3 regions of the Streptomyces sp. NBC_01255 genome follow, and region 1 is predicted to be linked to each of the others. Evidence: riboswitches for the same ligand, from Rfam matches in the RefSeq annotation. Region 1 holds a riboswitch; each other region holds the start of a gene.

Region 1 (9,609 bases):
ATCCGGACAGACACTGTTCGAGATCTGTTCGCGCCTGAGCATGAAGCATCAGCTCGGCATCTCGCGCCAGGGGGTCTCCCAGCACCTCGCCGTGCTGGAGGCCGCCGGGCTCGTCGAGACCAGGCGAGAGGGCCGCTACAAGTTCCACGACCTGAACACCACCCCCTTGCGGCACATCACCGAGCGATGGCCCGTGCCCGACACCCCAGGACCGGAGAAGAGCACCTCATGAAGATCCATCTGACCAGCGTCTTCGTCGACGACCAGGCCAAGGCCGAGCGTTTCTACACCGAGATCCTCGGCTTCGTGAAGAAGCACGACGTCCCGCTGGGCGAGACGGACCGGTGGCTGACCGTCGTCTCGCCCCACGAGCCCGCCGGCACCGAACTCCTCCTGGAGCCCGCCGGCCATCCGGCGGTCAAGCCGTACCGCGACGCGCTGGTCCAGGACGGCATCCCGCTGGCCCAGTTCGCGGTCGACGACGTGCAGGCGGAGTACGCCCGTCTGCGCGGCCTCGGCGTCCACTTCACCCAGGAGCCCCTGGAGATGGGCCCCGTCACCACCGCCGTCTTCGACGACACCTGCGGCAACCTGATCCAGATCGCGACGGAGCCTAAGTAGTACGAAGCGGTGGCGGGCCGGCCACCGGTCGGCCCGCTCTCCCCGCCGTCAGCCGACGACGGCGTCGAGCTCCACCTCGACGAGCCATGCGGGATCGATGAACCGCGAGACCTCGACGAAGGTCGTCACCGGCCGAACCTCCGAGAACCGCTCCCCGTGTGCCCGCGCGGCCTCCTTCCACGAGGTCACGTCGGTCAGCATGACGCGGGTGCGCACGACGTCCTCCAGTGACGCACCCGCCGCCTTCAGTGCCTCCTCGGCGATGTCGAGACACCTGACGGTCTGGGCGTACACGTCACCCGGCGCGACGGCGGCCCCGTCGTCGCCGATGGGAGCGGTCCCGGCGACCGCCACGTACGCACCCTTTCGAACGGCCCGGGAAAAGCCGATCTCCGGTTCGAGTGGGGACCCGGAACTGACCCTCTGTCGAACATCACTCACCGCTCCGTGCTCCTCCGCGTTGTAATGCACCTGGTCAACGCACTAGTGTCGCAGGGCCTTGGTGTACGGGAAACCGGTGCGGTACCGGTGCGGCCCTCGCCACTGTGATCGGGAGTTCCGGCTCCACACCCATGGGAGACCCCCGCGGGCAAGCCACTGGACCGTTGTGGGAGACCACCGCGGTGTGGGAAGGCGGAGTCGGGACGTATGACCGTCAGCCAGGAGACCGGCCAGGGTGCGTTGTCCATCCACGAGGTGCTGGAGAGGGTCTCCCAACCATGCATATAGCCGAGGGGTATCTGCCCCCCGTTCACGCCGCCGCCTGGGGCGTCGCGGCCGCTCCGTTCGTCGTCCACGGGGTTCGCGCGCTCACCCGTGAGGTGCGTTCCAACCCCGAGTCCACTCTGCTGCTCGGCGCCTCCGGCGCCTTCACGTTCGTCCTGTCCGCGCTCAAACTCCCTTCGGTGACGGGCAGTTGCTCGCATCCGACGGGTACGGGTCTGGGCGCGATCCTCTTCCGGCCGCCGATCATGGCGGTCCTCGGGACGATCACCCTGCTCTTCCAGGCCCTGCTGCTCGCCCACGGCGGGCTCACCACGCTCGGCGCGAACGCCTTCTCGATGGCGATCGTCGGGCCCTGGGCGGGGTACGGGACCTATCTGCTGGTGCGCCGGTTCGGTGCGCCGCTGATGGTCGCCGTCTTCTTCGGCGCGTTCGTCGCCGATCTGTCCACGTACTGCGTCACGAGCGTCCAGCTCGCGCTGGCCTTCCCCGACCAGGGCAGCGGCATCATGGGCGCCCTGGCCAAGTTCGGTTCCATCTTCGCCGTGACACAGATCCCGCTGGCGGTGAGCGAGGGCCTGCTCACCGTGCTCGTGATGCGGCTGCTCATGCAGTCCAGCAAGGGCGAGCTGACCCGGCTGGGCGTCCTGACCCGGTCCGCCACGAAGCGACACGAGGAGGCGGCCGCGCGATGAGCTTCACCGTCAGCCGGAACACGAAGATCAACGCCCTGCTCCTGCTCGTCGTCGCCGCGCTCGCCGTGCTGCCGCTCGCGCTGGGGCTCGGCGACCACAAGGAAGAGCCGTTCACCGGGGCGGACGCGGAGGCGGAGACCGCGATCGCGGAGCTCCAGCCGGACTACGAGCCGTGGTTCAGCCCCCTGTACGAGCCGCCGTCCGGCGAGATCGAGTCGGCACTGTTCGCCCTCCAGGCGGCGCTGGGCGCCGGTGTCCTCGCCTACTACTTCGGTGTGCGGCGCGGACGTCGGCAGGGTGAGGCCCGCGCGCTGGCGTCGCAGGCCGGCGAGGGTGCGGAGAGCGCGGACACAGCGGGTGCCGCGACCGCGGGCTCCCGCATCGAAGCCGAGGGCAAGGACGCGTAGCCGCCCATGTTGCCGATCGACGCGGCGGCGCACAGCAGTCGCTGGCGCCGCCGCCATCCCGTCGAGAAGGCCCTGCTCGGCTTCGGTCTCACGCTCTGCGCGGTGTGTCTGCCGCCGTGGCCGGGTGCGGTGCTCGTCGCGGCGGCCACGCTCGCGGTCCTGCTGGGCCCGGCCGGGGTGGCGGGCCGTCAGTTGTGGCGGGCGTTCCGCGTGCCGCTCGGGTTCTGCGTCACGGGCGCGGTGCCGCTGCTCTTCGAGGTGGGCGGGGCGCGGGGGTTCGTGGCCCTCGCGCCCGGCGGGCCCGTCCACGCGGGCGAGCTGCTGCTGCGGACCGCCGCCGCCTCGCTGGGGGTGCTGCTCTTCGCGTTCACGACGCCCGTCTCCGACGTGCTCCCCCGGCTCGTCCGTGCGGGGGTGCCCGCTCCCGTGGTGGACGTGGCGCTCGTGATGTACCGGATCATCTTCCTGCTCCTCGACTCCCTGTCCAAGATCCGCCAGGCGCAGGCCGCCCGCCTCGGGCACACCACCCGGGCGGCGACCTGGCGTTCGCTCGCCGGGCTCGGCGCCACGGCGTTCGTGCGCGCCTTCGACCGGGCGCAGCGCCTGCAGTCGGGGCTCGCCGGGCGCGGCTACGACGGGACCCTGCGGGTCCTGGTCCCCACGGCCGCGGTCTCCCGCCGGTTCCTGGCGGCGGCCGTCGGGCTCCTCTGCGGGCTCGTCGCCCTCACCCTCGTACTCGAAAGGTTCCTGCCGTGACGTCTCCGACGACCTCCGCGACGCCCGTCGTGGAGCTGGTGAAGGCGGGTTTCGCCTACGAGGACGGGCCGGCGGTCCTGTCGGACGTGGACTTCGCGGTGCCGGAGGGGCGGGCGATCGCGCTGCTCGGGCGGAACGGCAGCGGCAAGACGACGCTGCTGCGGCTGCTCAGCGGGGGGCTGCGGCGCGGGAGCGGGTCGCTGCTCCTGGACGGGGCGGAGGTGACGTACGACCGGAAGGGGCTGACCCGGCTGCGGACGACCGTGCAGCTGGTGGTGCAGGACCCGGACGACCAGCTGTTCGCGGCCTCGGTCGGTCAGGACGTGTCCTTCGGGCCGATGAACCTGGGGCTGCCGGAGGAGGAGGTACGGCTCCGGGTGCGGGAGGCCCTGGAGGCGCTGGACATCGTGGCCCTGGAGGACCGGCCGACGCATCTGCTGTCGTACGGGCAGCGCAAGCGGGCCGCGATCGCGGGCGCGGTGGCCATGCGACCCCGGGTGCTGATCATGGACGAGCCGACGGCCGGGCTCGATCCGCACGGTCAGGAGCGGCTCCTCGACGCCCTCGCGCGGCTCCGCGCGTCCGGCACGACGGTGGTGATGGCGACGCACGACGTGGATCTCGCGCTGCGCTGGGCGGACGAGGCGGCGGTGCTCTCCCCCGCCGGTCTGCGGACCGGTCCGGTCGCCGAGCTCCTCGGCGACGACGCCCTGCTCGACGCGGCGCGGCTGCGGCGGCCCTGGGGCACGTCCGTCGCCCGGCTGCTGCGCGCCCACGGGCTGCTCGCCCCGGACGCGCCCGAGCCCCGTACACCGGAGGAGCTGGACGCCTGGCTGCAGGCAGCACCTCTTGCTACTGAGTAGTAGACATCACGTTCCGAATCTTCTGCAACTAGTTGCATAACAGAGAGGGGTCCCCTAGAACTGAGGTCGACTGATCCTGCGCGAGGAGGCGCCCCCATGACCGCGACCCCCACACCCACCCCGTACCCGCATCTGCTGAGCCCGCTCGACCTCGGGTTCACGACCCTGCCCAACCGGGTGATCATGGGTTCGATGCACGTCGGCCTGGAGGAGACGGAGCACGGCTTCGAGCGCATGGCCGCCTTCTACGCCGAGCGCGCCCGCGGCGGCGTCGGCCTCATCGTCACCGGCGGCATCGCGCCCAACGAGGCCGGCCGCCCCTGGGACGGCGGGGCCAAGCTCACCACCGCCGAGGAGGTCGCCGAGCACCGGCTGATCACCGACGCCGTGCACGGCGAGGGCGGCCGGATCGCGATGCAGATCCTGCACTTCGGCCGGTACGCGTACCACCCCGGCCTCGTGGCGCCCAGCGCCATCCAGGCCCCGATCAGCCCCTTCGTACCGAACGAGCTGACCGACGCCGAGGTCGAGCAGACCGTCGAGGACTACGCCCGCTGCGCCGAGCTCGCCAAGCAGGCGGGATACGACGGCGTCGAGGTCATGGGCTCCGAGGGCTACCTCATCAACGAGTTCATCGCCGCGGCGACGAACCAGCGCACCGACCGGTGGGGCGGTTCGTACGAGAACCGGGTCCGCTTCCCGCTGGAGATCGTCCGCCGGATCCGCGAGCGGGTCGGCGCGGACTTCATCCTCGTCTACCGCCTCTCCATGCTGGACCTCGTGCCCGGCGGCTCCACCCTGGAGGAGGTCGTCCGGCTCGCCAAGGAGATCGAGGCGGCCGGCGCCACCATCATCAACACCGGCATCGGCTGGCACGAGGCGCGCATCCCCACCATCGCCACCTCCGTGCCGCGCGGCGCGTACACCTGGGTCACGAAGAAGCTGATGGGCGCGGTCTCCGTCCCGCTCGTCACCAGCAACCGCATCAACACCCCCGAGGTCGCGGAGGAGATCCTCGCCGACGGACGGGCCGACCTGGTCTCGCTGGCCCGCCCCTTCCTCGCCGACCCCGCCTTCGTCGCGAAGGCCTCGGAAGGCCGCGCCGACACGATCAACACGTGCATCGGCTGCAACCAGGCCTGCCTCGACCACACCTTCAACCTGAAGATCACCTCCTGCCTGGTCAATCCGCGCGCCTGCCACGAGACCGAGCTCGTCCTCTCCCCCACCCGCCTCGCCAAGCGCGTCGCGGTCGTCGGCGCCGGCCCCGCCGGACTCGCCTGCGCGGTGTCGGCGGCCGAGCGCGGCCACGCCGTCACCCTCTTCGACGCCGCCGCCGAGATCGGCGGCCAGCTCAACATCGCCAAGCGCGTGCCGGGCAAGGAGGAGTTCGACGAGACCCTCCGCTACTTCCGCGTCCAGCTCGCCGAGCGCGGTGTCGAGGTCCGCCTGAACACCCCGGTGGCGGCGGGCGACCTCGACGGCTACGACGAGGTCGTCGTCGCCACCGGCGTCTCCCCGCGCACCCCCGGGATCGCGGGCGTGGACCACCCGAGCGTCGTCAGCTACCTGGACGTGCTCCGGGACGGCGCGCCGGTCGGCGAGCGGGTGGCGATCATCGGCGCCGGCGGCATCGGCTTCGACGTCGCCGAGTTCCTCACGGACGGCGGGGAGGGCGCGAGCCAGGACCCCGAGACGTACTTCCGCCAGTGGGGCGTGGACACCTCCTACGAGAACCGGGGCGGACTGCGGGCCCCCGAGCGCACCGCGCCGCCGCGCCAGGTGCACCTGCTCCAGCGCAAGAGCACCAAGGTCGGCGCGGGCCTCGGCAAGACGACCGGCTGGATCCACCGCACCGAGCTCAAGCACCGGGGCGTCGCCATGGTGGCGGGCGTGTCGTACGACCGGATCGACGACGAGGGCCTGCACGTCACGATCGACGGCGAGGCCCAGCTCCTGCCGGTCGACACGATCGTGCTGTGCGCCGGCCAGGAGCCTCGGCGGGACCTGTACGAGGAGCTGGTGGCTGCGGGGCGTTCGACGCACCTGATCGGTGGCGCGGACGTCGCCGCCGAGCTGGACGCCAAGCGGGCGATCGACCAGGGCACGCGGCTCGCCGCCGCGCTGTGATCCGTGTGGCCGGCCGAATCTAGGATGCGAGCATGTCCCTCCCGCACGCGATCCTCACCGCGTTGCTCGAAAAGCCGTCCTCCGGCCTCGAACTGACGCGCCGCTTCGACAAGTCGATCGGCTACTTCTGGTCGGCCACGCACCAGCAGATCTACCGCGAGCTGGGCAGGCTGGAGCAGGCGGGGCACATCCGCGCCCTGCCCGCTCCGGTGCCCGCGCGCGGGCAGAAGAAGGAGTACGAGGTGCTGCCCGCGGGCCGGGGGGAGCTGACCGACTGGGTCGCCAGGTCCGAGGACCCCAAGCCGATGCGGGCCGCCCTGCTGCTGCGGATGCGGGCGGCCGCGATCGTCGGGACCGAGGGGCTCCGGTCCGAGTTGGAGCGCCATCTCGCCCTGCACCGGGAGCAGTTGGCGGAGTACCTCGCGATCGAGGAGCGGGACTTCCCGGCGGAGCGGCGCCGCACCGAACCGGACCGGCTGCGCCATCTCGTCCTGCGGGGCGGGGTGGATCTGGAGCGGTTCTGGGTGGAGTGGCTGACGGGGGCCCTGGCGGAGCTGGGACGGCCGGAGGCGTAGCCGCGCGCGGCCTGCTCCCCGCCGGCCCCGGTTCCGCGAACCCCCCGTCGCACACCACGACTCACGCCGCGGCGCCCTCCGCCCGGCGCCAGGCCGCCTCCCTCAGCAGCCGCAGGCCGTTGAGGCCCACGAGGACCGTCGAGCCCTCGTGGCCGGCGACGCCCAGGGGCAGCGGCAGGTGGCCGACGAGGTCCCAGACGACCAGGGCGCCGATGCAGACGCCCGCGATCACCAGGTTCTGCACGACCAGGCGGCGGGCGCGGCGCGAGAGCGCCACGACGGCCGGGATCGCGCCGAGCTCGTCGCGGACCACGACCACGTCGGCGGTCTCCAGGGCCAGGTCGGAACCGGCCCTGCCCATGGCGACGCCCGTGTGGGCGGCGGCCAGGGCCGGAGCGTCGTTGACGCCGTCGCCGACGAGCAGCACCTTCGCGCCCGCCCGCTCCCATGCCCGTACCGCCTCCGCCTTCTCGTGCGGGAGGAGTCCGGCGCGGACGTCGCCGATGCCCGCCTCGGCGGCGATCCGGGCGGCGGCGCCCGCGTTGTCGCCGGTCAGCAGGGTGGGGGCGGTGCCGGTGAGCCGGCCGAGGGCGGCGACGGACTCCGCCGCGCCCTCGCGGAGCCGGTCGGAGAGTTCCAGGACGGCCGCCGGGGCGCCGTCGACGACGACCTCGACCGCCGTGTCGCCGTGGGTGCCGGACGCCCGGCGGACCCGTACGTCATGGCCGTCGACCACCGCCCGTACACCCTGTCCCGGCTCGGCGGCGAAGTCGGTCGCCTCGGGTACGCGCAGGCCCCGGGCGCGGGCTTCGGCGACCACGGCGCGGGCCAGCGGGTGCTCGCTGGGGAGTTCGGCGGCGGCGGCGAGGGCGAGCGCGGTCGCGTCGCCGCGGACGGCGGTCACCCGGGGCGCGCCCTCGGTGAGGGTGCCCGTCTTGTCGAGCGCCACGCGGTCGACCGCGCCGAGCCGTTCCATGACGACGGCGGACTTCACGAGGACGCCGTGGCGCCCGGCGGTGGCGATGGCGGAGAGCAGCGGGGGCATGGTGGCGAGGACGACCGCGCAGGGCGAGGCGACGATCATGAAGGTCATCGCGCGCAGGAGGGCCTCGGTGAGGTCCGCGCCGAAGGCGACGGGCAGGCCGAAGAGCGCGAGGGTGGCGACGACGACGCCGACGGAGTAGCGCTGTTCGATCTTCTCGACGAAGAGCTGGGTGGGGGCCTTGGTGGCGCTGGCCTCCTCGACGAGGGCGACGATCCGGGCGACGACGAAGTCGCCGGGGTCCTTGCCGACGCGGACGCGCAGCGCCCCGGAGCCGTTCAGGGTGCCCGCGAAGACCTCGTCGCCGGGTGCCGCGGGGGCCGGGAGCGGTTCGCCGGTGATGCTCGCCCGGTCGATGTCGCTCGTGCCGCTCAGGACGGTTCCGTCGGCGGGGAGGCGTTCCCCCGGCCGCACGAGGACGGTGTCGCCGGGCGTGAGCGCGGTGGCCTCGACGGACTCCTCGCCCGCCCCCGTGAGGCGTACGGCGGTGGCGGGCGCGAGGTCGAGGAGCCCGCGTACGGAGTCGGCCGTACGACGGGTGGCGAGGGCCTCCAGGGCGCCGGAGGCGGCGAAGATCACGATGAGGAGCCCGCCGTCGAGGTACTGGCCGATGGCGGCGGCGCCGAGCGCGGCGACCACCATCAGCAGGTCGACGTCGAGGGACCGCTCGCGCAGCGCCCGGAGGCCCGCGAGGGCCGGCTCCCAGCCTCCGGCGGCGTAGCAGACGGCGTAGAGCGGCCCCCAGGCCCAGCCGGGGGCGCCGGCGAGGTCGAGGGGGAAGGCCGCGAGGAAGGCGAGGGCGGCGAGCGCGGCCCAGCGCACCTCGGGGAGCGCGGTGGCGCGGGTGCGGGTGGGGCCGGGGCGGACCGGCCGGGCGGCGGCGGGGGCCTGAGCGGTGTCGAGCTCCGGGAGGGCCATGGGGGCACCTCTTTCGAAGGTGGCGGGGCGGCGGGGCCATCACCATACCGGAACACATGAAGAGGTCTTCACGTATTGACATACAAGCCGCGGCTACGATGAGCGCATGGGACACGGAGTGAACGGCGAGACGACCCCCGCAACCCACCTGGACGCCGAGTCCGCGGCGACCATCGCCGCCACCCTCCAGGCCCTCGCCACCCCGTCGCGGCTGATGATCCTCACCAAGCTCCGCCAGGGCCCCTGCGGAGTGACCGAGCTCGCCGCCGCCGTCGACATGGAGCAGTCCGCCGTCTCCCACCAGCTCCGTCTGCTGCGCGCCCTCGGCCTCGTCAACGGAGTCCGCCAGGGCCGCCGGATCGAGTACAGCCTCTACGACAACCACGTCGCCCAGCTCCTCGACGAAGCCGTCTACCACATCGAGCACTTGCGTCTCGGGGCACGCGACGCGGCCCGCACCGCAGTGGATACTGGTCAGTTGTAAATCCACGCTACGAAAGGGCGGGCATGGCCGACGACTTGGGGCGCCGCGCGACACGTCACGCGGTGGTCATCGGGGGAAGTCTCGCGGGTCTCCTGGCCGCACGGGTCCTCGCGGAGCACGCGGAGAAGGTGACGGTCGTCGAGCGCGACCGCCTCCCGGAGGGTCCGGACGCCCGGCCGGGCGTTCCGCAGGGCCGACACCTCCATGTGCTCATCGCGGGCGGGCAGCAGGCGTTCGACGAGCTGCTTCCGGGATTCATGGCGGAGCTGAAGGAGCTCGGGGCGCCCAGGGTGGGCGCGCCCGAGGACATGGTCCAGTGGCAGAACGGCCAGTGGTTCCGCCGGACGGCGGCGACCACGCACTACTCCACGGGCCCGCGCCCGCAACTGGAGTGG
Region 2 (9,609 bases), 1.3 Mb from region 1:
GGAACGCCCGCCGCAAGGCCGTCGGCATGCTCGTCGCCGACGCGGTCGCCCCGATCCTCGGCGCCGCCTCCACCCTGCTGTTCACCCTTCCGGAGGAACTCCTCGGCAGCTATCTCGGCTTCTTCGGCGGCGCCCTGCTCTACCTCGCCGCCGCCGAGATCCTGCCCGAGGCCCACCACGAACACCCCGCCCGCTCGACCCTGCTGTGCACGGTCGCGGGCGTGGGCTTCATCTGGCTCGTGGTGGGCGTCTCCGGCGGCTGAACTCACCCGCAGTGCTCCACGAACCGCAGCGCCGCCTCCGGCGCACCCGCCCAGTGCGTGTGCACGTAACTGGCGTGCACCCCGCCCTGGACGAAGCCCTCGACACGCCGCTCCGGCTGCCGCAGCCCCCAGGCCGCCCGGGCGCCCGCGCCCGGCTCGATCACGGTCCGGTGGAACTCGTGCCCCCGCATCCGCGCCCCGGCCGGCGCGAGCACGCTGTCGCTCACGGCGACGGCGTCCCGGTACCCGAGCGTCAGCCGCTCCGACATCCGCGCGTCCGCGTCGAGCACCCCGCACATGGGCCTGCCGTCGAGGGACCGCGCCAGGTACAGCAGCCCGGCACACTCGGCGGCGATCGGCGCCCCCGCCGCGGCGAGCTCGGCGACGGCGTTCCGCAACGGCTCGTTGGCGGACAGCTCGGCGCCGTACATCTCGGGGAACCCGCCACCTATGACGAGCCCCGAGGTCCCCTCGGGCAGCGCCTCGTCCCGAAGCGGATCAAACGTCACGACCTCGGCCCCGGCAGCGGTCAACAACTCGGCATGCTCGGCATACGAGAAGGTGAAAGCGGCCCCGCCTGCGAGGGCGACCACCGGCCTGGTTGTGGGCATACGTTCCGCAAGGGCTGGGGGTACCTCCCAGGCGGAGCCCTGGGGGAGGGTGGGCACAACCCACCCACCGGCGGACACCCGCCCCGCAACCCCAGGTGACCAGGCCTCGGCGTGCAGCTCAGGCGCACTGCGGGCCAACGCCAAAAGGGCTTCCAGGTCGCATCCCTGGCGCACCTGCTCCGCCTGCGCGGCCACCGCCTCGACGGCCGCAGCCTGCCGCTCGGCAACAGGCACCAAGCCCAGGTGCCGAGAAGGCGTCGCAACGGCAGGAGCCCGCCGCAGCACACCCAGCACCGGCACCCCCGACTCCCCAAGCGCCTCCCGCAGCAGATGCTCGTGCCGATCCGTGGCGACCTTGTTGAGGATCACCCCGCCGATCCGCACCTCCGGATCCCACGACGCGAACCCGTGCACGAGCGCCGCCACCGACCGCGACTGCGACGACGCGTCGACGACGAGCACCACCGGCGCCTTGAGCAGCTTGGACACCTGCGCGGTGGAGGCCAGTTCACCCTGATCGGCGGCACCGTCGTAGAGGCCCATCACCCCTTCGACGACCGCCAGGTCGCACCCGCGCGCCCCGTGCGCGAAGAGCGGCGCGATCAGCCCCGTACCGCACATGTACGCGTCGAGGTTGCGCCCCGGGCGGCCGGTCGCGAGCGCGTGGTAGCCCGGGTCGATGTAGTCGGGCCCGACCTTGTGCGGGGACACGGCCAGACCACGGCCCGCGAACGCGGCCATCAGGCCGGTCGCGACCGTGGTCTTGCCCGCACCGGACGACGGTGCGGCGATGACGAGACGTGCTACCACTCGATGCCCCGCTGGCCCTTCTGACCGGCGTCCATCGGGTGCTTGACCTTGGACATGTCGGTGACGAGATCGGCGAAGTCGACCAGCTCCTGCGGCGCGTTGCGCCCGGTGATGACGACGTGCTGGTGCCCGGGACGGTCGCGGAGGACCTCGACGACCTCCTTGGTGTCGATCCAGCCCCAGTGCAGCAGGTAGGCGAACTCGTCGAGGACGTAGAACTTGTACCGCTCCTCGGCGAGGTCCCGCTTGACCTGCTCCCAGCCCTCGCGGGCCTTCTCCTCGTGCGACTGCTCGCCCTCGGCGACCTCGCGCTGGATCCAGGACCAGCCCTCGCCCATCTTGTTCCAGGTGACCGTGCCGCCCTTGCCGGTCTCGCCGAGCGCCTTGAGGGCGTTCTCCTCGCCGACCTTCCACTTGGCGGACTTGACGAACTGGAACACCCCGATCGGCCAGCCCTGGTTCCAGGCGCGCAGCGCCATGCCGAACGCGGCGGTCGACTTCCCCTTGCCGACACCCGTGTGCACCATCACGAGTGCGCGGTTGCGGCGCTGACGGGTGGTGAGACCGTCGTCGGGCACGACGGTCGGCTGTCCCTGCGGCATTAAGCGGCCCTCCTGGTTGTCTGATCTGCTGCCTGTACGTCCCTGACGAGGCCGGCGATCGAGTCGGCCCGCAGCTCGTCCAAGGTGACGGCGGTGCCGCCGAGTTCGCGTGCGAGGCTCCCGGCGAGCCCGAGCCGCACATGACCCGTCTCGCAGTCCACGACCACGCTCGCCGTGCCCTCGGCGGCGTGCAGCCGCGCCGCCCGGGCGGCCAGCGCCACCGGGTCGGCGCCGCCGCCGGTCGCCCGTCCGTCGGTCACGACGACGAGCAGCGGGCGGCGCGAGGGGTCGCGCAGTCGCTCGATCCGCAGGACGTCATGGGCCTTGAGGAGCCCGGCCGACAGGGGCGTACGGCCACCGGTCGGGAGCTTCTCCAGCCGGGCGGCGGCCGCGTCCACGGACGAGGTCGGCGGCAGCGCCAGGTCGGCGGTACGGCCCCGGAAGGTGATGAGGCCGACCTTGTCGCGCCGCTGGTAGGCGTCGAGGAGCAGGGAGAGCACGGCGCCCTTCACGGCGCTCATCCGCTGCCGGGCCGCCATCGAGCCGGAGGCGTCCACGGCGAAGAGCACGAGGTTCCCCTCGCGCCCCTCGCGGGTCGCCTGCCGCAGGTCGTCCCGCCGGACGACGAGCCCGGGACCGGTCCGCCCGCGCGCCCGCTGGTGCGGGGCGGCGGCCTGCACGGTCGCCGCGAGGTGCAGCTTGGTCAGCGCGCCCCGGGGCCGGGTGGCCCCGGTGGTGCGGCCGTGTTCGGTACGGGCCCGGGAGCGGCGCCCGGCGGCGCCCTCGCCCAGACCGGGGACGCTCAGCATCTTCGTACGGAAGGGCTCGGCGGCCTGGACGGCCGCGCGCTCACCGGCGCCGGAGCCCTGCGGGGCCGGGGCGGGGGCCTCGGCGGGAGCGGGGGTCTCCTCGGGCACACCGTCACTCTCGGGGGCCGGGCCTTCGCCCTGCGGCGGAATGCCACCGCCGCCGCCGGGACCGCCGTCACCCGGACCGTCGGGACCGTCGGGCTCCGGGTCCTCGTCGGGGTCGGTCTGCGGCTCCTCGCCCTTGAACTGCTCCAGGGTCTCGTCGAGCTTGTCCTCGTCGAGGCCGGGCGCGTCGAAGGGATTACGGCGCCGCCGGTGGGGGAGGGCCAGGAGGGCGGCCTGCCGCACGTCCTCGGAGGTGACCTCCGTCCGCCCGGCCCAGGCGGCGAGGGCGGTCGCCGCCCGCGCCATGACGATGTCGGCGCGCATGCCGTCGACCTCGAACGCGGCGCAGGTCGCGGCGATCTGGAGCAGCGCGGCGTCCCCGAGGACCACCTTCGGGAGCAGGTCGCGGGCGGCGATGATCCGCTCGCGCAGATCGGCCTCCTCGCCGGCCCAGCGCGCGGCGAACGCGGCCGGGTCGTCCTCGAAGGAGAGCCGCCGCCGGACGACCTCCACCCGCTGCTCGGGCACGCGGGAGGCGGCGACCTCCACGGTCAGCCCGAACCGGTCGAGCAACTGCGGCCGCAGCTCGCCCTCTTCGGGGTTCATGGTCCCGACGAGAAGGAAACGGGCGGCATGGCGCACGGAGACGCCCTCGCGCTCGACGTGGGAGGCACCCATGGCGGCGGCGTCGAGGAGGTGGTCGATCAGGTGATCGCTCAGCAGGTTGACCTCGTCGACGTACAGGATGCCCCGATGGGCTGCCGCGAGGAGCCCCGGCTCGAAGGCCTTCACGCCCTCGGCGAGCGCCTTCTCGATGTCGAGCGCACCGACGAGCCGGTCCTCGGAGGCACCGACGGGCAGCTCGACCATCCGCGCGGCCCGTTCGGCCCCGGGGGCGTCGTCGTGCGGCCCGTCGGGGCAGCCCGCGTCAGGAGACGACGGATCGCAGCTGAAGCGGCAGCCGGCCACCACCGGTACCACCGGCAGCAGATCGGCGAGCGCCCGGACGGCCGTGGACTTGGCGGTCCCCTTCTCGCCCCGGACGAGCACACCGCCCACCGCCGGACTGACCGCGTTCAGCAGCAGCGCGAGCCGCAGATCGTCCATGCCGACGACGGCGGTGAACGGAAACCGGGTGCTCATCGGGCGGTCACTCCTTCAAGTTCGATCAGCTGATGCAAGCGGGCCGGTCGGCCCGGGGTGCGACTCTCCACGCCGCACGAGTGGTGCGGCTGGGAACCCGAGCCCGGCCGGAGGCCGGTCGCACGTCCCGCGCGGCCCCGCCGCGCACCCCGCAACCCTCCGCCCCCACTCACGGCGCACCCGGCGGCACGAACGGCAGCCCCGCCGGGGCCCCCTCCTCGATCAGCCGCAGCAGCGCGTCCGTGTCCGCGTGCTCCTCGATCAGGTCGCCGAGCCGGTCCAGCTGCTCTTCCCGCAGCGTGCCGAACGACGTGTCCGGGGCGGGCACGAACCGCCGCCCCGCCGCCGCCGCGACCTCCCGCAGGAACGCCCGGCGGAACCCGTCGCTCTCCAGCGAGCCGTGCCAGTGCGTGCCCCACACGGAGCCGACCCGGCACCCGTCGAGGAACGCCTCGCCGCCGCTCACCTCCGCGACGCCGTGATGGATCTCGTACCCCTCGACCCGCTCCCCGAGCGCCTCGCCGACCGGCCGCGCCAGGGTCTTCTCGCGCGCGAACCGCACCCGTACGGGCAGCAGCCCGAGCCCGTCGACGGCCCCGGCCTTCGACTCGACGTCGTCCTCGATGTGCTCGCCGAGCACCTGGAACCCGCCGCAGATTCCGAGTACCGGACGCCCCTCGGCCGCGCGCCGGGCCAGCTCACCGGCCAGCCCGCGCTCCCGCAGCCACGCGAGCGCCTTCACCGTCCCCCGGGTCCCCGGTACGACGACGAGGTCCGCGTCGACGAGTTCCTCCGGCCGGTCCACGAACCGGACGACGACGCCCGGCTCGGCGGCCAGCGCGTCGACGTCCGTGAAGTTCGACATGAGCGGTACGGCGCACACGGCGACCCGCAGCACGTCCGCGCCGACCGGCGGCGCGACGACGGACTCGCGTACGGTGCCGCGCAGCGAGACCCGGAGCCCGTCCTCCTCGTCGATGCCGAGCCCGTGCGCGTACGGGAGGACGCCGAAGGTCCGGCGCCCGGTCAGACCGTGCAGCATGTCGAGCCCGGGTTCGAGGAGGGTCACGTCACCGCGGAACTTGTTCACGAGGTATCCGGCGACGAGCGACTGGTCCTCGGGGCTCAGCAGCGCCGTCGTCCCGAAGAACTGGGCGAACACCCCGCCCCGGTCGATGTCGCCGACCACGACGACGGGCAGCCGCGCGGCCCGCGCGATGCCCATGTTCACGATGTCCGTGCGCCGCAGGTTGATCTCGGCCGGACTGCCCGCCCCCTCGCAGATCACGGCGTCGTACATGCCCCGGAGTTCCTCCAGGCACGCCATGACCGGCTCGAAGAGTTCCTTCTGCCGCCCCCCGTGGTAGCCGCGGGCGGACAACTCGCCCACCGGCTTGCCCATCAGGACGACCTGGCTGGAGCGGTCGCTGCCCGGCTTGAGCAGGACCGGGTTCATGAGCGCGGTCGGCTCGACCCGGGCGGCCTGTGCCTGCATGGCCTGGGCCCGCCCGATCTCGGCGCCCTCGCGGGTCACGAAGGAGTTGAGGGACATGTTCTGCCCCTTGAACGGCGCCACCTTCAGGCCCTTGCGGACCAGCCAGCGGCAGATGCCGGCCGTCACGACGCTCTTGCCGGCGTCGGACGTGGTCCCGGCGACCAGCAGGCCCCCACCCCTCATGCGTTCCTCCGCTTCGCGCGCTTCACGGCACCGATGATCATGCGGCCGCCTACACAGGCGGCCAGGGTCAGGACGGTCACCCGGCGCGAGAGCCGGACCGCCCGGTCGATGTCGGCGACCTCGACGGGCCGCCCTTCCCCGTTGAGTACGGGCCGGTGCTCGACCCGCCCGCCGTACGAGAGGGTCCCCCCGAGCCGTACGCCGAGGGCGCCCGCGAAGGAGGCCTCGACGGGGCCCGCGTTGGGGCTCGGGTGTTTGTCGGCGTCCGCCCGCCAGGCCCGTACGGCTCCGCGCGGATTCCCTCCGGCGAGCGTCGCGGCGACGGCCGTCAGCCGGGCCCCGGGCCAGCCGGCCACGTCGTCGAGCCGGGCCGAGGCCCAGCCGAAGCGGCGGTGGCGCGGGGACTTGTGGCCGACCATCGCGTCGAGGGTGTTGACGGCCCGGAAGGCGACGAGGCCCGGCACGCCCGCGACGGCGCCCCAGAAGAGGGCGCCGACCACGGCGTCGGAGGTGTTCTCGGCGACGGACTCGACGACCGCGCGGGCCATCGCGGGACCGTCCAGGGACTGCGGGTCGCGTCCGCACAGGTGCGGCAGCCGCTCCCGGGCGACCTCCAGGTCCCCGACGGCGAGCGCCCCGCCGATCGCGCGGGCCTCCCGCCCCAGGGTCGTACCGCCGACGACGGCCCAGACGGAGGCGGCGGTCAGCGCCACGGCGGCGGCCGGCCGGTCCCGTACGGCCCGGGCGGCGAGTGCGCCGAGGGCGGCGGTGGAGCCGGCGCAGACAGCGGTGTGCAGGGCGCCCCAGCCGCGGTGGTCGTGGTGCAGGCGCTGTTCGACGGCGGCGGCCGCGCGGCCGAAGACGGCGACGGGATGCCCGCGGCGGGGATCGCCGACGAGCCGGTCGACGGCGAGCCCGAGGGCCGCGCCGTACACGAATCCGTCCCGGGAGAGGCGGCTGGCTCTGATGCGGCCGGGCATGGCGCAGGTCCTCACTCAGGGTCCGCGCCCTGGATCGACGTGACCGGCGGCGAGAGTTCCTGACTCCCGGACCCTTCGGATCCGGTCACAGTGGCGGGACCGCGCCGGATTCGCACCGGACTTCCTCTGCTGCCGCCGTAATGGCCTCGGCAGTCCACCACGGCCCGCGAACACCCGTCAACTCACCCTTGACCTGCGACAGGTCACTGTGCGAAGCACCACAAACACGGGCCTCGGCAAGCACCACGAACACCGCGGCCGGGCGGTCCGCACCCGAAGGTGCGGACCGCCCGGCCGAAGTACTGCGGAGTGGCGAGGACCGTCAGACGACGATCAGGTAGATGCCGTAGGCCACGGCCGCCAGGCACGCGGCGAAGCAGGCGTAGGCGCCGGTCCGGGCCATCGTGGCCGAGCCGCCCTGGGCGGCGGCCTGCTCCTGCTTGGAGAGGCCGATGATGCCGAGGGTGAAGAGGCCCACGAGGGCGACGGTCGCCACGAGGCTGACTCCGAAGACGGAGCCGAGAGCTGCCCAGTCGATCTTCATGTCGTTGGTTCCTTACACCGCTGCGGCGGGGGCCGGGGGAGCGGCCGGGTCCGTGGGAACCGGCGAGGGGATGGTGGTCTTCAGGTCCTCGTCCGCGACGGCGGCGACGGAACCGGCCGGCGGCGGGGTGACGGCCGCGATCGCGGTGGTCACCACACCCGCGGGCTCGGACTCGCCGTCGAGGTCGTCGTCGGTGACGTTGTTGTGGTCGACCGGCTTGCGGCGGGACAGCGACCAGATGACGGCCGAGCCGGAGACCAGCAGGACCGCGACGGCGGCGATGCCCCAGGGGCCCTGCTTGGTGAGGAACTCGGCACCGGCGCCGACCAGGCCCGCGGCGGGCAGGGTCAGACCCCAGGCGACGAACATCCGGGTCGCGGTCGACCAGCGGACGACACCGCCCTTGCGGCCGAGGCCCGCGCCCATCACGGCACCCGAGCAGGACTGGGTGGTGGAGAGGGAGAAGCCGAGGTGCGAGGAGGCCAGGATGACCGTCGCGGCGCTGGTCTGGGCGGCGAAGCCCTGCTGCGGCTGGAGGTCGGTGAGGCCCTTGCCCATGGTGCGGATGATGCGCCAGCCGCCGAGGTAGGTGCCGAGCGCGATCGCGACGCCGGCGGCGACGATGACCCAGAGGGGCGGGTTGGAGCCGGGGGCGACGACGCCCTGGGTGACCAGGGCGAGCGTGATGATGCCCATCGTCTTCTGGGCGTCGTTGGTGCCGTGGGCGAGGGAGACGAGACCCGCGGAGGCGATCTGGCCGACCCGGTAGCCCTTGGCGGTGTGCTTCGTGTCGGTCTTGGCGCCGATCTTGTACGTCAGCCGGGTGGCCAGCATCGCGGCGAGGCCGGCGACGAGCGGCGCGGCGATGGCGGGGATGAGGACCTTGGTGACGATGGTCGGGCCGTTCACGGCCGACCAGCCGGCCGACATGACCGCGGCGCCGATGAGGCCGCCGAAGAGGGCGTGGGAGGAGCTGGACGGCAGGCCCACGAGCCAGGTCAGCAGGTTCCACAGGATGGCGCCCACGAGCGCCGCGAAGATCACTTCTGTACGAATGCCCTCTTCGTTGATGATCCCGCCGGAGATCGTCTTGGCGACCTCCACGGACAGGAACGCGCCGACGAGGTTCAGCACGGCGGACATGGCCACCGCCGTCTTGGGCTTCAGTGCACCGGTCGAGATGGTCGTGGCCATCGCGTTGGCGGTGTCGTGGAAACCGTTCGTGAAATCGAACACGAGAGCTGTCACGACCACAATGGCGAGCAGCAGCGTGATGTGTTCCATTTACCCAGGCAATCGTTTGACGTCAGTGGCTCGACGAACGTAGGCAACCTGAGTGAACGGAAGGTGAACTGGGGCGGGCGGCGTGGTGTCCCCATCCGGTGTCAAGAGATTCCGCTTAGGCCCCCGTCCGAGGGGATGTCCACGATGCGGTCGCCCTGCGACCCCGGGTAATCCGGCTCTCGCAAGGCACCGGCGGCGCGGCCCGGTTCGTCCCCCGCCGCCCCGTTCCGCCCCCTGGACCGAACCATCCGACCGGGGGACCCCGCCGAGGAGACCCATGTCACTCCCCGGGGTGCCCGACCGCACGAGCCGAGGCGCCCGCCCGTACGAGCCCGGGGTGCCCCGCCCGTACGAGCCGGGGGCGCTCCGGCCGTACGAGAGCGACACCCCGGCCGGGTCCGCCCGGTGGCAGGCCGCCCGAGACCTGCCGACACTGGGAGCGTGCGCCCGGCTACAGCGACGGCAGCGGCCGTCACCACCCTGATCGGTGTCGGTGCGGCCGCGGTAGCGGCCGGCCGGTACGCCAGCGACGTCGCCCTCAAGGCGCCGTCCGGACGACCATTCCCGGGAGACCCCAGACTCACCGTGCACGCCACGGGACCCGAACGGATCACCCTCACCCGCAGCCTCGCCTCGCTGCGCCCCGGTACGTACGGGATCGAGGCCCCCGGCCTGCACGCCGTCCTCGGCCCCGTCCTCGACCGCGTCCCGCACACCGCCGACTCCGTCGTCCGCCGCCTGGAACGGGTCGAGCTCGGCGTCCTCGGCCCCGGTGCCCGC
Region 3 (9,609 bases), 6.6 Mb from region 1:
GCAGGGCGTACAACTGCCCGACGAGAGCGGGGTCGTGGGCTCCGTCATAGATCCAGCGCGTGCCCAGGACGCCGTGCTCGGACGTGCCGATGAGAGCGTGGTCGGCGCCTTCCAGTGGAGCCCCGCGGTAGGTCATGGGCACCAGGTAGGCCGCGGCCCCCTCCTCCGCCCCGTCGGTCACCACCATGAACTCGATCCCCACCTCGCCGGCCGGGTCGTCGAGCCGGAACCCTCCGGCCTTGGCCGGGCTCGGCCCGCCCTCCCGACCGTCGTACCAGTCACGGGTGGGCAGCCACGAGGCGAGCAGCTCCATCTTGGTGGGCTGCATCGTGGTGTGGTGGATGACGGCCATCGTGCGACTCTTCCTCTCGACCGGGCGAACTCACGGGCCAACGGAACCTAACAGACGGTTCCCGGGTCGCCGCGCGGGGCTGCCGGGCCGGACCTAGCCTGGAAGGTGGAGTGTCGTCCCCGGCCGCCAGGAGGCCCGCCGTGAGGTACTCATTCAGCCGTCGGCGGCGCGTATGTGCCGGTGTCGCGGCGCTCGGGATCTTTGCGGCCCCCCTCGGTATGGGCACGGCCGTCGCCACCGAGCCTCCGGGCCCCGCCCAGTTCGTCACGTCCTCGGCGCAGGTACAACAGGCCCACCAGGCACAACAGGCACAGACGGAGTTCCCGGAGCTGACCCCGGCCGTCGCCGCCAAGCTGGACACGGCGATCCGGGACGTCATGCGGGACGGGGACGTGCCGGGCGTCGTGGTCGCCCTGTCGGCCCCGGACAAGGGCACGTACATCCGGTCCTTCGGCGAGGCGGACACCGCGACCGGCGCGGCCATGAGTCCCGGTCTCTTCATGCGGATCGGCAGCGAGACCAAGACGTTCACGGTGACCGCCGTCCTCGAACTGGTCGACGAGGGCAAGGTCGGCCTGGACGACCCGATCTCCGACTACGTCGACGGCGTGCCGAACGGCGACAAGATCACCCTGCGCGACCTGGCGGCCATGCGCAGCGGGCTCTTCAACTACACCGGGGACGAGGACTTCTACAAGGCTCTGACCTCCGACCCCGACCGCCCCTTCACTCCGCAGCAGTTGCTGGACTACTCGTTCAAGCACCCGGTGGAGTTCCAGCCCGGCGAGGAGTTCCAGTACTCCAACACGAACACGATCCTGCTCGGCCTCGTCGTGGAGAAGGCCGGGGGCATGCCGCTGCACGAGTACATCCAGAAGAACGTCCTGGAGCCCGCGGGCCTGCGGCACACCACCTTCCCGACGGACGCCGCGTTCCCCCGGCCGCACGCCCACGGCTACACCGAGCAGACCGCGTCGGGCGACGTCGAGGACGCCACCGACTGGAACCCGTCCTGGGGCTGGGCGGCCGGGGCGATGATCTCGAACCTCCAGGACATGCGCTCCTGGGCCGAGACCGTCGCCACGGGCACGCTCCTCACCGCCGAGACCCAGGCCGAACGCCTCAAGGTCTACCCGTCGTCCACCAGCGGCGACGGATACGGTCTGGGCATCTTCGACATCCAGGGCTGGATCGGGCACAACGGCTCCCTGCCGGGCTACCAGTCGCTGACGATCTACCTGCCCGAGGCGCAGGCGACCCTCGTCGTCCTCCTCAACACCGACATCACCAAGGACGGCGTCGCCCCCAGCACCCTCTTCGGGAAGGCCGTCACCGGCATCGTGACCCCGGACCACGTCTACGACATCCCGGCCCCGGCAGCTCCGCCGAGCCCGGAGTCTCCCCCGAGCCCGGGCTACGGCTGACGGCTGACGGCTGACCGCTGACAACCCGGGCGGTCAGCGGTAATACCCCTCCACGACGGCCCGTACCTCGTCGAGCAGCGCGGGGCCGTCCTGCGGTACGGGCGGCTTGCCGCCGGCCGGCCTGATGTCCAGGAGCTGTTCGCCGGAGAGGGCGAACACGACCCGCCGCAGCCCCGCCAGCCGGATGACGGGCTCGCACATCCCGCAGGGCTCGCAGCTGGTGTACATCGTGGTCTCCGCCGCCGTGGCCGCGTCCAGCTCCCTCGCGGCCCAGCGCGCCAGCTTCAGTTCGGGGTGCGCGGTGATGTCGCGGTCGGTGAGGGTGGTGTTGTACTCCTCCGCCAGCACCGTCCCGTCCGGTGCCGCGAGCAGCGAGCCGAAGGGCGGGTCGCCGCCGTCCTTCGCCTTGGCCGCGAGCGCGATGGCCCGGCGGAGGAGGGTGTGGTCGTCGTGAGTGATCATGCGATGGCTCCGTTCGGCAGAGGGACAGGGACAGCGGTCAGTCGTGGGACAGGGAGAGGGACCCGGCCACGGCGGTGAGTGCCTGCCAGGCCTTTTCCGGGTGGTGTGTCTCGCTCGGGTTCCCCGCATACGGGTCGAGGACGACGGACTCGGCGCCAAGGAGCCGCAGTCCGTCGAGGTCGTCGAGGATCTGGTCGAGCGTGCCGTGCCCCGCGAGCCGGTCCGCGCCGGTGACCGGTGCCGCGGTGACCTGGAGGGCGATCCGCGGAGCCAGCGCCGGCACGGGGAGCCGCAGCTCGTCCGCGGCGGCCTTCAGCCGGTCGGCGCCCTCGCGCAGCCACGGCAGGGTGGGGCGCAGCGGGTGCCAGGCGTCCCCGAGCCGTACGGCACGCCGCATCCCCGCGTCGCTGTTGCCGCCGACCCACACCGGAATCCTCCTCTCCCCGTAGTCCGCGGTGTTCGCCCACGCCTCCCGGACGCCCCGCAGGTGCTCGTCGGTCAGCCGGCCACGGCGCTCGAAGGGGATGCCGAGGGCGGCGAACTCCTGCCGTGCCCAGCCCACGCCCATGCCGAGGACCAGCCGCCCGCCGCTCAGCTGGTCGAGGTTGGCCGCCATGCGGGCGGTGAGCAGGGGGTGCCGGTAGGGGGCGATGAGCACGGTCGTGCCGAGCCGGACGCGGGTGGTGAGGCCGGCCAGCCAGGAGAGGGTGGTGAACGGCTCGTAGAAGGGTGCCGGATAGCGCTCGGCGACGTCGGGTGTGACGGCGATGTGGTCCGAGACCATCAGGAGGTCGTAACCCAGGCCTTCCACGGTCCGAGCCCAGTTCCGCAGGACTCCGGGGTCGGTGCCGGGTCCGAAGTTGAGGATGTTGACTCCGATCTTCACGAGAACGAGGCTAGTCAGGCGGCAGGGTCCCGCAGAAGGGATTCCCGCCTGTTCCGAGGCCCTTCGGCCGTGGATCCGCCGGTAATCTGGCCGGATGACCGAGACCCTCGACGCGACGGACTGGGCGATCCTGAGGGAACTCCAGCAGGACGGCCGGATCGCGTACACGGAGTTGGCGCGGCGGGTGAACCTGAGCGCGTCGGCGACCAAGGAGCGGGTGCGGCGTCTGGAGGACGCCGAGGTGATCACGGGGTTCCGGGCGGAGGTGGACCTGGAGCGGACCGGCCATCCGGTGCTCGCGGTGGTCCGGCTGAAGTACCCGGGGACACGGCACGAGCCGTTGCGCCGGCTGCTCGGTGAGCGCCCGGAGTACCTGGAGTGTCTGCGGACGACCGGGGACGACTGCTACGTCCTGAAGGTGGCGGCCACGTCGATGTCCCATCTGGAGGAGCTCGTCGACGCGCTGGCCCGGTTCGGGAGTACGACCACGAACCTCGTCCTCAGCCGGACGCTGCCGTTCCGGGGACCGGCCGAGCCGCGAACGGCAGCGCGCGCGGCTCGCTGAGATCCGGAAGGGGCGCGCGACATCTGCCGTGCGCCCTCTCAGTCCGACCGCGCGCTCCGGCGAACGGGTCAAACGGTGCTGGGGGCTTCCCGACCAAGATCAATAGCCTGACGTCCGGCGCGTGACCTCGCGTCTGTCGGACAGAGAAGGCAAGCGACTCCCGTGAAACTTCCGATGTTGCAGCGCATGGCGTGGCTCACCGCGGCGACCGCGCTGCTGACGACGCCCGGCTCCGCCCCGGCGGGCGCCGCCGACACATGGCAGAAGGCTCGCCGCCCTGTGGGCGGACCGGGGCGCGGGGCCCGACCGTCCCGCCACCCTGTACGCGGCGCCCCTGACGTTCGCCGCGTGGGGGCAGCCGCTGTTCGGCGCGGTGACGAACCGGACCTACCGGTCGACGTACCCGGACGACGCCGGCACGCGGCACATCTCCGACATCGCGGTGACCGCCGCCGGCCGGCTCGTCGTGGGTTCGGCGGCGGACGCCGGTGACGGCGGCCCGTTCGACTCCGCGGTGAGCGACGCCGGCCGGGTGACGATCTCGGCGACGGGCCGGGTCCGGGTCTCCCTCGCGGCCTCCCCGACCGTGCTCGGGACGTACCCCCAGTACAAGATCGAGGCGGTGGAGTGCCTGCCCGACTCCACGGACACCCTGCTGGGCACCGACGACGAGAACCTCGGCGGCTACGTACGGACGGTGTCCTTCTGCGGCGCCTGAGCACGACGTGACCTGACGGACTCCGGGGCCTGCTGGGGCCCCGGAGTCCCCTTGCGTGCAAAGACCGCGAGGACCGGGCTACGCTGCGGGTGCAGCTGGTTCGCCCCCGTCAGCCGGACGGGATGCGTCGTAAGAGGGAACCCGGTGGGAATCCGGGACTGCCCCGCAGCGGTGAGCGGGAACGACCGCCGTCATCAGCACTGGACCCGGGAAGGGTCTGGGAAGCGACGGCCATTAGGTGTCCTCCCCCGTGAGGACGTGCCCGCGAGTCCGAAGACCTGCCCGTTGCCCGCACGCGGACGATTCCGCGCGCGGATGTTCCGGTGACCTCGTGGGCGGGTCGGCGTACAGAGCGAGAAGGACGACCGCGTCGCACCGCGCCGGGTCGCACCGTCCGTTCCGTCACCCTTCGCGCCCTCGTCCCGTCACCGGGACCTCAGGGATTCATCTCGCGAAGGAGATCTCCGTGACCACCAAGTCCGCAGCCGCGGCAGCGCAGGCCACCCTGCACGGCTACCCCCGCCAAGGCGCCGACCGGGAACTGAAGAAGGCCGTCGAAGGCTACTGGAAGGGCCGCGTCAGCGCCGACGCCCTCCGGACGACCGCCGCCGAACTGCGCCGTACCACCTGGCGGCAGCTCGCCGCCGCCGGTGTCGACGAGGTCCCCACCGGCGACTTCTCGTACTACGACCACGTCCTCGACACCACCGTCATGGTCGGCGCGATCCCCGCCCGCCACCGGGCCGCCGTCGCGGCGGACCCGCTCGACGGCTACTTCGCCATGGCACGCGGCACCCAGGATGTCGCGCCACTGGAGATGACCAAGTGGTTCGACACCAACTACCACTATCTCGTCCCGGAGTTGGGACCTGACACGGTCTTCTCGGCCGACTCCTCCCAGCAGGTCGCGGGCTTCCGGGAAGCTCTCGACCTGGGCCTCGGCGCCCGGCCCGTCCTGGTCGGCCCCGTCACCTACCTGATGCTCGCCAAGCCCGCGCCCGGCGTGGCGGCCGACTTCGATCCGCTCACCCTCCTCGACCGGCTGCTTCCGGTGTACGCCGAGGTCCTCGCCGACCTCCGCGCGGCGGGCGCCGACTGGGTGCAGCTCGACGAGCCCGCCCTCGTCCAGGACCGCACCCCGGCGGAACTGAACGCCGCCGCACGCGCCTACCGCGACCTCGGCGCGCTCACGGACCGTCCGAAGCTCCTGGTCGCCTCCTACTTCGACCGGCTCGGCGACGCCCTCCCGGTGCTGGCCAAGGCGCCGGTGGAGGGGCTGGCCCTCGACTTCACCGAGCGAGCGGCCGCCAACCTGGACTCGCTCGCCGCCATCGGCGGCCTGCCCGGCAAGCGACTCGTCGCCGGAGTGGTCAACGGCCGCAACATCTGGGTCAACGACCTGGCCGCGTCGCTCACCACACTCGGCACCCTCCTCGGTCTCGCCGACCGCGTCGACGTGGCGGCCTCCTGCTCCCTGCTGCACGTCCCGCTCGACGCCACGGCGGAACGCGAGATCGATCCGCAGATCCTGCGCTGGCTCGCCTTCGCCCGCCAGAAGACCGCCGAGATCGTCACCCTCGCGAAGGGACTCTCGCAGGGCACCGGGGCCATCACCGGCGAACTCGCCGCCAACCGCGCCGACCTCGCCTCGCGCGCCCGCTCCCCGATCACCCAGGACCCGGCCGTCCGCTCCCGCGCAGCCGCCGTCACCGACGCCGACACCCGCCGCCCCCAGCCGTACGCCGACCGCGCGGGCGCCCAACACGCCGCCCTCCGGCTTCCGTTGCTCCCCTCCACGACCATCGGCTCGTTCCCGCAGACCGCGGAGCTGCGGACCGCGCGGGCCGACCTGCGGGCCGGGCGGATCGACACCGCCGGGTACGAGGAGCGCATCAGGTCCGAGATCCAGGACGTGATCGCCTTCCAGGAGAAGACCGGCCTCGACGTCCTGGTCCACGGCGAGCCCGAACGCAACGACATGGTCCAGTACTTCGCCGAGCAGCTCACGGGCTACCTGGCCACGCGACACGGCTGGGTCCAGTCCTACGGCACCCGCTACGTCCGGCCGCCCGTCCTCGCCGGGGACATCTCCCGTCCCGCGCCGATGACGGTCCGCTGGACGGCGTACGCCCGGTCCCTCACCGCCAAGCCCGTCAAGGGCATGCTCACCGGACCGGTCACCATGCTCGCCTGGTCCTTCGTCCGCGACGACCAGCCCCTCGCCGACACCGCCCGCCAGGTCGCCCTCGCCCTGCGCGACGAGGTGAACGACCTGGAGGCGGCGGGCACTTCGGTCATCCAGGTGGACGAGCCGGCCCTCCGCGAGACCCTGCCGCTGCGCGCCGCCGACCACGGGACGTACCTGGCGTGGGCGACGGAGGCGTTCCGCCTCACGACCGCCGGAGTGCGCCCGGAGACCCAGATCCACACCCATATGTGCTACGCCGAGTTCGGCGACATCGTCCAGGCCATCGACGACCTCGACGCCGACGTCATCAGCCTGGAGGCCGCCCGCTCCCACATGCAGGTCGCCCGCGAACTCGCCGCGCACGGCTACCCGCGCGAGGCGGGACCCGGTGTCTACGACATCCACTCGCCGCGCGTGCCGAGCGCCCACGAGGCCGCCGAGCTGCTCCGTACCGGCCTCGAAGCCATCCCCGCCGAGCGGCTCTGGGTCAACCCCGACTGCGGCCTGAAGACCCGAGGCTGGCCCGAGACCCGCGCCTCCCTGGAGAACCTGGTCGCGGCGGCCCGCACCGTCCGCGCGGAACTCGCCACCCCCTGACCGTGCCGTAGCGACAGGGAATCCTCGCGCCCCCGCCCGAGCGGCGGGGGCGCGGGGATCACGGGGATCACGGGGATCACGGGGAGACCGTGGCGGCCGGGGGCGTCCAGCGGCGCGTGCGGGCCGGGATAGCCGAGAGGCCGTACTCCTTCCTGAGGTCCTCGGGGATGGCGTAGTGCATGACGCGTCCGCGGGTGAGGGAGGACAGTTCGAGGACGGTGGTGAGGTGGCCGAGTCGGTCCAGGGCCCACGCGCCGAGCGGGGAGCGGTCCTCGATGGTCTCCAGGACGCCGAGGAGGTGGGGGACGGACTTGACGAGGGTGTCCCAGCGGGTGCGGGGGACGTCCAGCCAGTCGGCGCAGGTGTCGCCGACGAGGTAGCGGATGAGCGCGGAGACGACAGGGTCGAAGAGGGTGCCGGGCACGACCTCCTCGTAGAGGTCGATCAGCTGCCGGGTCAGATGGGATCCCTCCGGGGAGGGGCCCATGTAGCGGATCATGTACTGGTCGAGGAAGCGGCGGGCGTCGTCGAGGCTCTTCGGTACGGCGTCCTGGTCGACGCCCAGCATGGCGCCGACCACGCGCCAGGCGTAGTAGTAGGCGTCCGCGCCCTCGGAGGTCATGTGGATGCCGAGGCGGTGGAGGCTGTCGAGGACGAGCATCGAGAAGAACATCTGCCCGCCGATCATGTCCTCCTGACAGATCGGCACCCCCAACGCCCCGGCGTCCCATCGGTTCTCGCGGGTGAGGTGGTGGCGGATGGAGGCGTGCAGCAGGCGGACTTTCTGCGCGGCGGGGATGAAGCGGCTCCCCGCCTCGAAGGCGTCGGGCCGCATCAGGTAGACGGTGAACTGGCCTGTCTCCGCCATGCGGGTGGACGGGTAGCTCAGTCCGTGGGTCGTCGACAGCAGCTTCGCCACGTGCGGGACGAGGTAGCAGGCGGGCATGGCGGCGAAGGACAGCGCGGTGGAGATGTGGACGTTGTTGTCGATGAAGAACAGCCGGGCCTTCTCCATCTCCCCCCAGTCCACCCAGGCCGGCGGGGCGCTCGTGGCCCGGAGGTACTCCCGGGCGACGTCGGGAAGCCCGTCCGGCAGCGGAGCGCCGGCGGTGGAGACGTACCGCATCAGGGTGTTGAACGTACCGACCTCGCCGCGTTCGAAGAGCGCGGCGACCGTGGCGTCGGCGAGTTCGTCGCCGGTCTTCCGCAGGGCGTCCGTCGACGCCTCGGTGGTCCGGGTCATGGCGGGGCTCCTTGTTCTCCTGGTCGTCCGTCGGTCGGTGAGTCCGTGAGTCCGTGAGTGCGTGAGTGCGTGAGTGCGTCAGGAGCGGCGGACCGCCGCCGAGTGCGCCAGGCCGGTGAGCGCGGCGGCGGCAGGCGCGGGCAGGTTCAGGGCGTCGAGGGCGCGGAGGGCCTCCTCGACCCGCTCGGTGATCATGACCTCGACCCGCTCGGGTGCCTTCAGTCGCCGCATGACCGCCCGTACGGCGTCCAGGGCGTCGCCGTCGGGGTCGTCCGACGTGCCGAGCAGGTCGCGCAGCCGCCCGCGGTCCTCGTCCCCCGCGAGCCGCCAGGTCTCCGCGAGGAGGGCGGTGGGCCGCCGGCCGTGTACGTCGTCGGCGCCGGCCTTTCCGGTGACCTCCGGGTCTCCGAACAGGCCGAGCAGATCGTCCCGCAACTGGAACGCCTCTCCGAGCGGCAGCCCGTACGCGGAGTAGCCCTCGCGCAGCCGCCGCCCGGCCCCGGCCAAGGCGCCGCCGATCAACAGAGGTTGCTCGACGGTGTACTTGGCGGTCTTGTAGCGGATCACCTTCAGCGACGCCGCCGTGTCCGGGGCCGCGCCGGTGTGCAGGATCTCCAGGCACTCGCCCGCGATCAGGTCCCGGGCCAGGGCCGCCCAGAGCGGACGGGCCCGGCCGAGGTAGGCGGCCGGCAGTCCGCTGGTGACGAAGAGCTGGCCGGCGAGCGACATGAGCAGGTCCCCGACGAGCATCGCCAGCGACCGGGCGCCCTCGGCGGGACGCGGGTGGTGCTCCACCGCGTCGCGCAGGGCCAGGTGCGCGGTGGGCCGGCCGTGCCGCAGCGGACTGTCGTCGATCAGGTCGTCGTGCACGACCGCGGCCGCGTGCACGATCTCCATCGAGGCCGCCGCCCGCAGCAGCGCTTCGCTGTCGGGCTGCCCCACCGCGCGCCAGCCCCAGTAACAGAACGCCGCCCGCAGCCGTTTGCCCTCCGTGGTCGCCGCCTCCAGCTGCCCGGCCACCGGGCCCAGCGCGGGATCGACCTCGGACAGCAGGTCGGCCTCCTGGGCGACGTACCGCCGGAGCACGGCGTCGACGCGCGCCTTGAACGCGGCGGGATCCCAGCGCTCAGACGTCATCGTCGGCCCGCCGGGCCAGCACGTGCCGGGCGAGAAC

What was found. A riboswitch is a leader RNA that binds a small molecule or an ion and turns the genes downstream of it on or off. The one in region 1 is predicted to bind cobalamin.
Region 2: it holds a riboswitch for cobalamin, as region 1 does, so the genes downstream of both, OG357_RS30460 (cobalamin biosynthesis protein) here and OG357_RS36150 (energy-coupling factor ABC transporter permease) in region 1, are expected to answer to the same signal.
Region 3: it holds a riboswitch for cobalamin, as region 1 does, so the genes downstream of both, metE (5-methyltetrahydropteroyltriglutamate--homocysteine S-methyltransferase) here and OG357_RS36150 (energy-coupling factor ABC transporter permease) in region 1, are expected to answer to the same signal.

The regions. Positions count from the first base shown of each region.
Region 1 is NZ_CP108474.1:7,987,539-7,997,147, reverse strand. Features, by position in the region: gene OG357_RS36165 (ArsR/SmtB family transcription factor) at 1-232, shown strand, start outside; gene OG357_RS36160 (VOC family protein) at 229-621, shown strand; gene OG357_RS36155 (RidA family protein) at 670-1,062, opposite strand; cobalamin riboswitch at 1,077-1,312, shown strand; gene OG357_RS36150 (energy-coupling factor ABC transporter permease) at 1,341-2,039, shown strand; gene OG357_RS36145 (energy-coupling factor ABC transporter substrate-binding protein) at 2,036-2,446, shown strand; gene cbiQ (cobalt ECF transporter T component CbiQ) at 2,453-3,202, shown strand; gene OG357_RS36135 (ATP-binding cassette domain-containing protein) at 3,199-4,065, shown strand; gene OG357_RS36130 (NADPH-dependent 2,4-dienoyl-CoA reductase) at 4,162-6,195, shown strand; gene OG357_RS36125 (PadR family transcriptional regulator) at 6,228-6,770, shown strand; gene OG357_RS36120 (heavy metal translocating P-type ATPase) at 6,832-8,730, opposite strand; gene OG357_RS36115 (ArsR/SmtB family transcription factor) at 8,837-9,214, shown strand; gene OG357_RS36110 (NAD(P)/FAD-dependent oxidoreductase) at 9,238-9,609, shown strand, end outside.
Region 2 is NZ_CP108474.1:6,727,106-6,736,714, forward strand. Features, by position in the region: gene OG357_RS30435 (ZIP family metal transporter) at 1-263, shown strand, start outside; gene OG357_RS30440 (cobyrinate a,c-diamide synthase) at 266-1,684, opposite strand; gene cobO (cob(I)yrinic acid a,c-diamide adenosyltransferase) at 1,678-2,286, opposite strand; gene OG357_RS30450 (putative cobaltochelatase) at 2,286-4,343, opposite strand; gene OG357_RS30455 (cobyric acid synthase) at 4,513-6,021, opposite strand; gene OG357_RS30460 (cobalamin biosynthesis protein) at 6,018-7,001, opposite strand; cobalamin riboswitch at 7,036-7,175, opposite strand; gene OG357_RS30465 (hypothetical protein) at 7,324-7,545, opposite strand; gene OG357_RS30470 (inorganic phosphate transporter) at 7,558-8,829, opposite strand; gene OG357_RS30475 (alpha/beta hydrolase) at 9,271-9,609, shown strand, end outside.
Region 3 is NZ_CP108474.1:1,429,017-1,438,625, forward strand. Features, by position in the region: gene OG357_RS06095 (maltokinase N-terminal cap-like domain-containing protein) at 1-352, opposite strand, end outside; gene OG357_RS06100 (serine hydrolase domain-containing protein) at 571-1,776, shown strand; gene OG357_RS06105 (nucleoside deaminase) at 1,810-2,238, opposite strand; gene OG357_RS06110 (LLM class flavin-dependent oxidoreductase) at 2,276-3,124, opposite strand; gene OG357_RS06115 (Lrp/AsnC family transcriptional regulator) at 3,219-3,689, shown strand; gene OG357_RS06120 (hypothetical protein) at 4,063-4,407, shown strand; cobalamin riboswitch at 4,487-4,707, shown strand; gene metE (5-methyltetrahydropteroyltriglutamate--homocysteine S-methyltransferase) at 4,874-7,192, shown strand; gene OG357_RS06130 (oxygenase MpaB family protein) at 7,269-8,435, opposite strand; gene OG357_RS06135 (polyprenyl synthetase family protein) at 8,514-9,572, opposite strand; gene OG357_RS06140 (polyprenyl synthetase) at 9,562-9,609, opposite strand, start outside.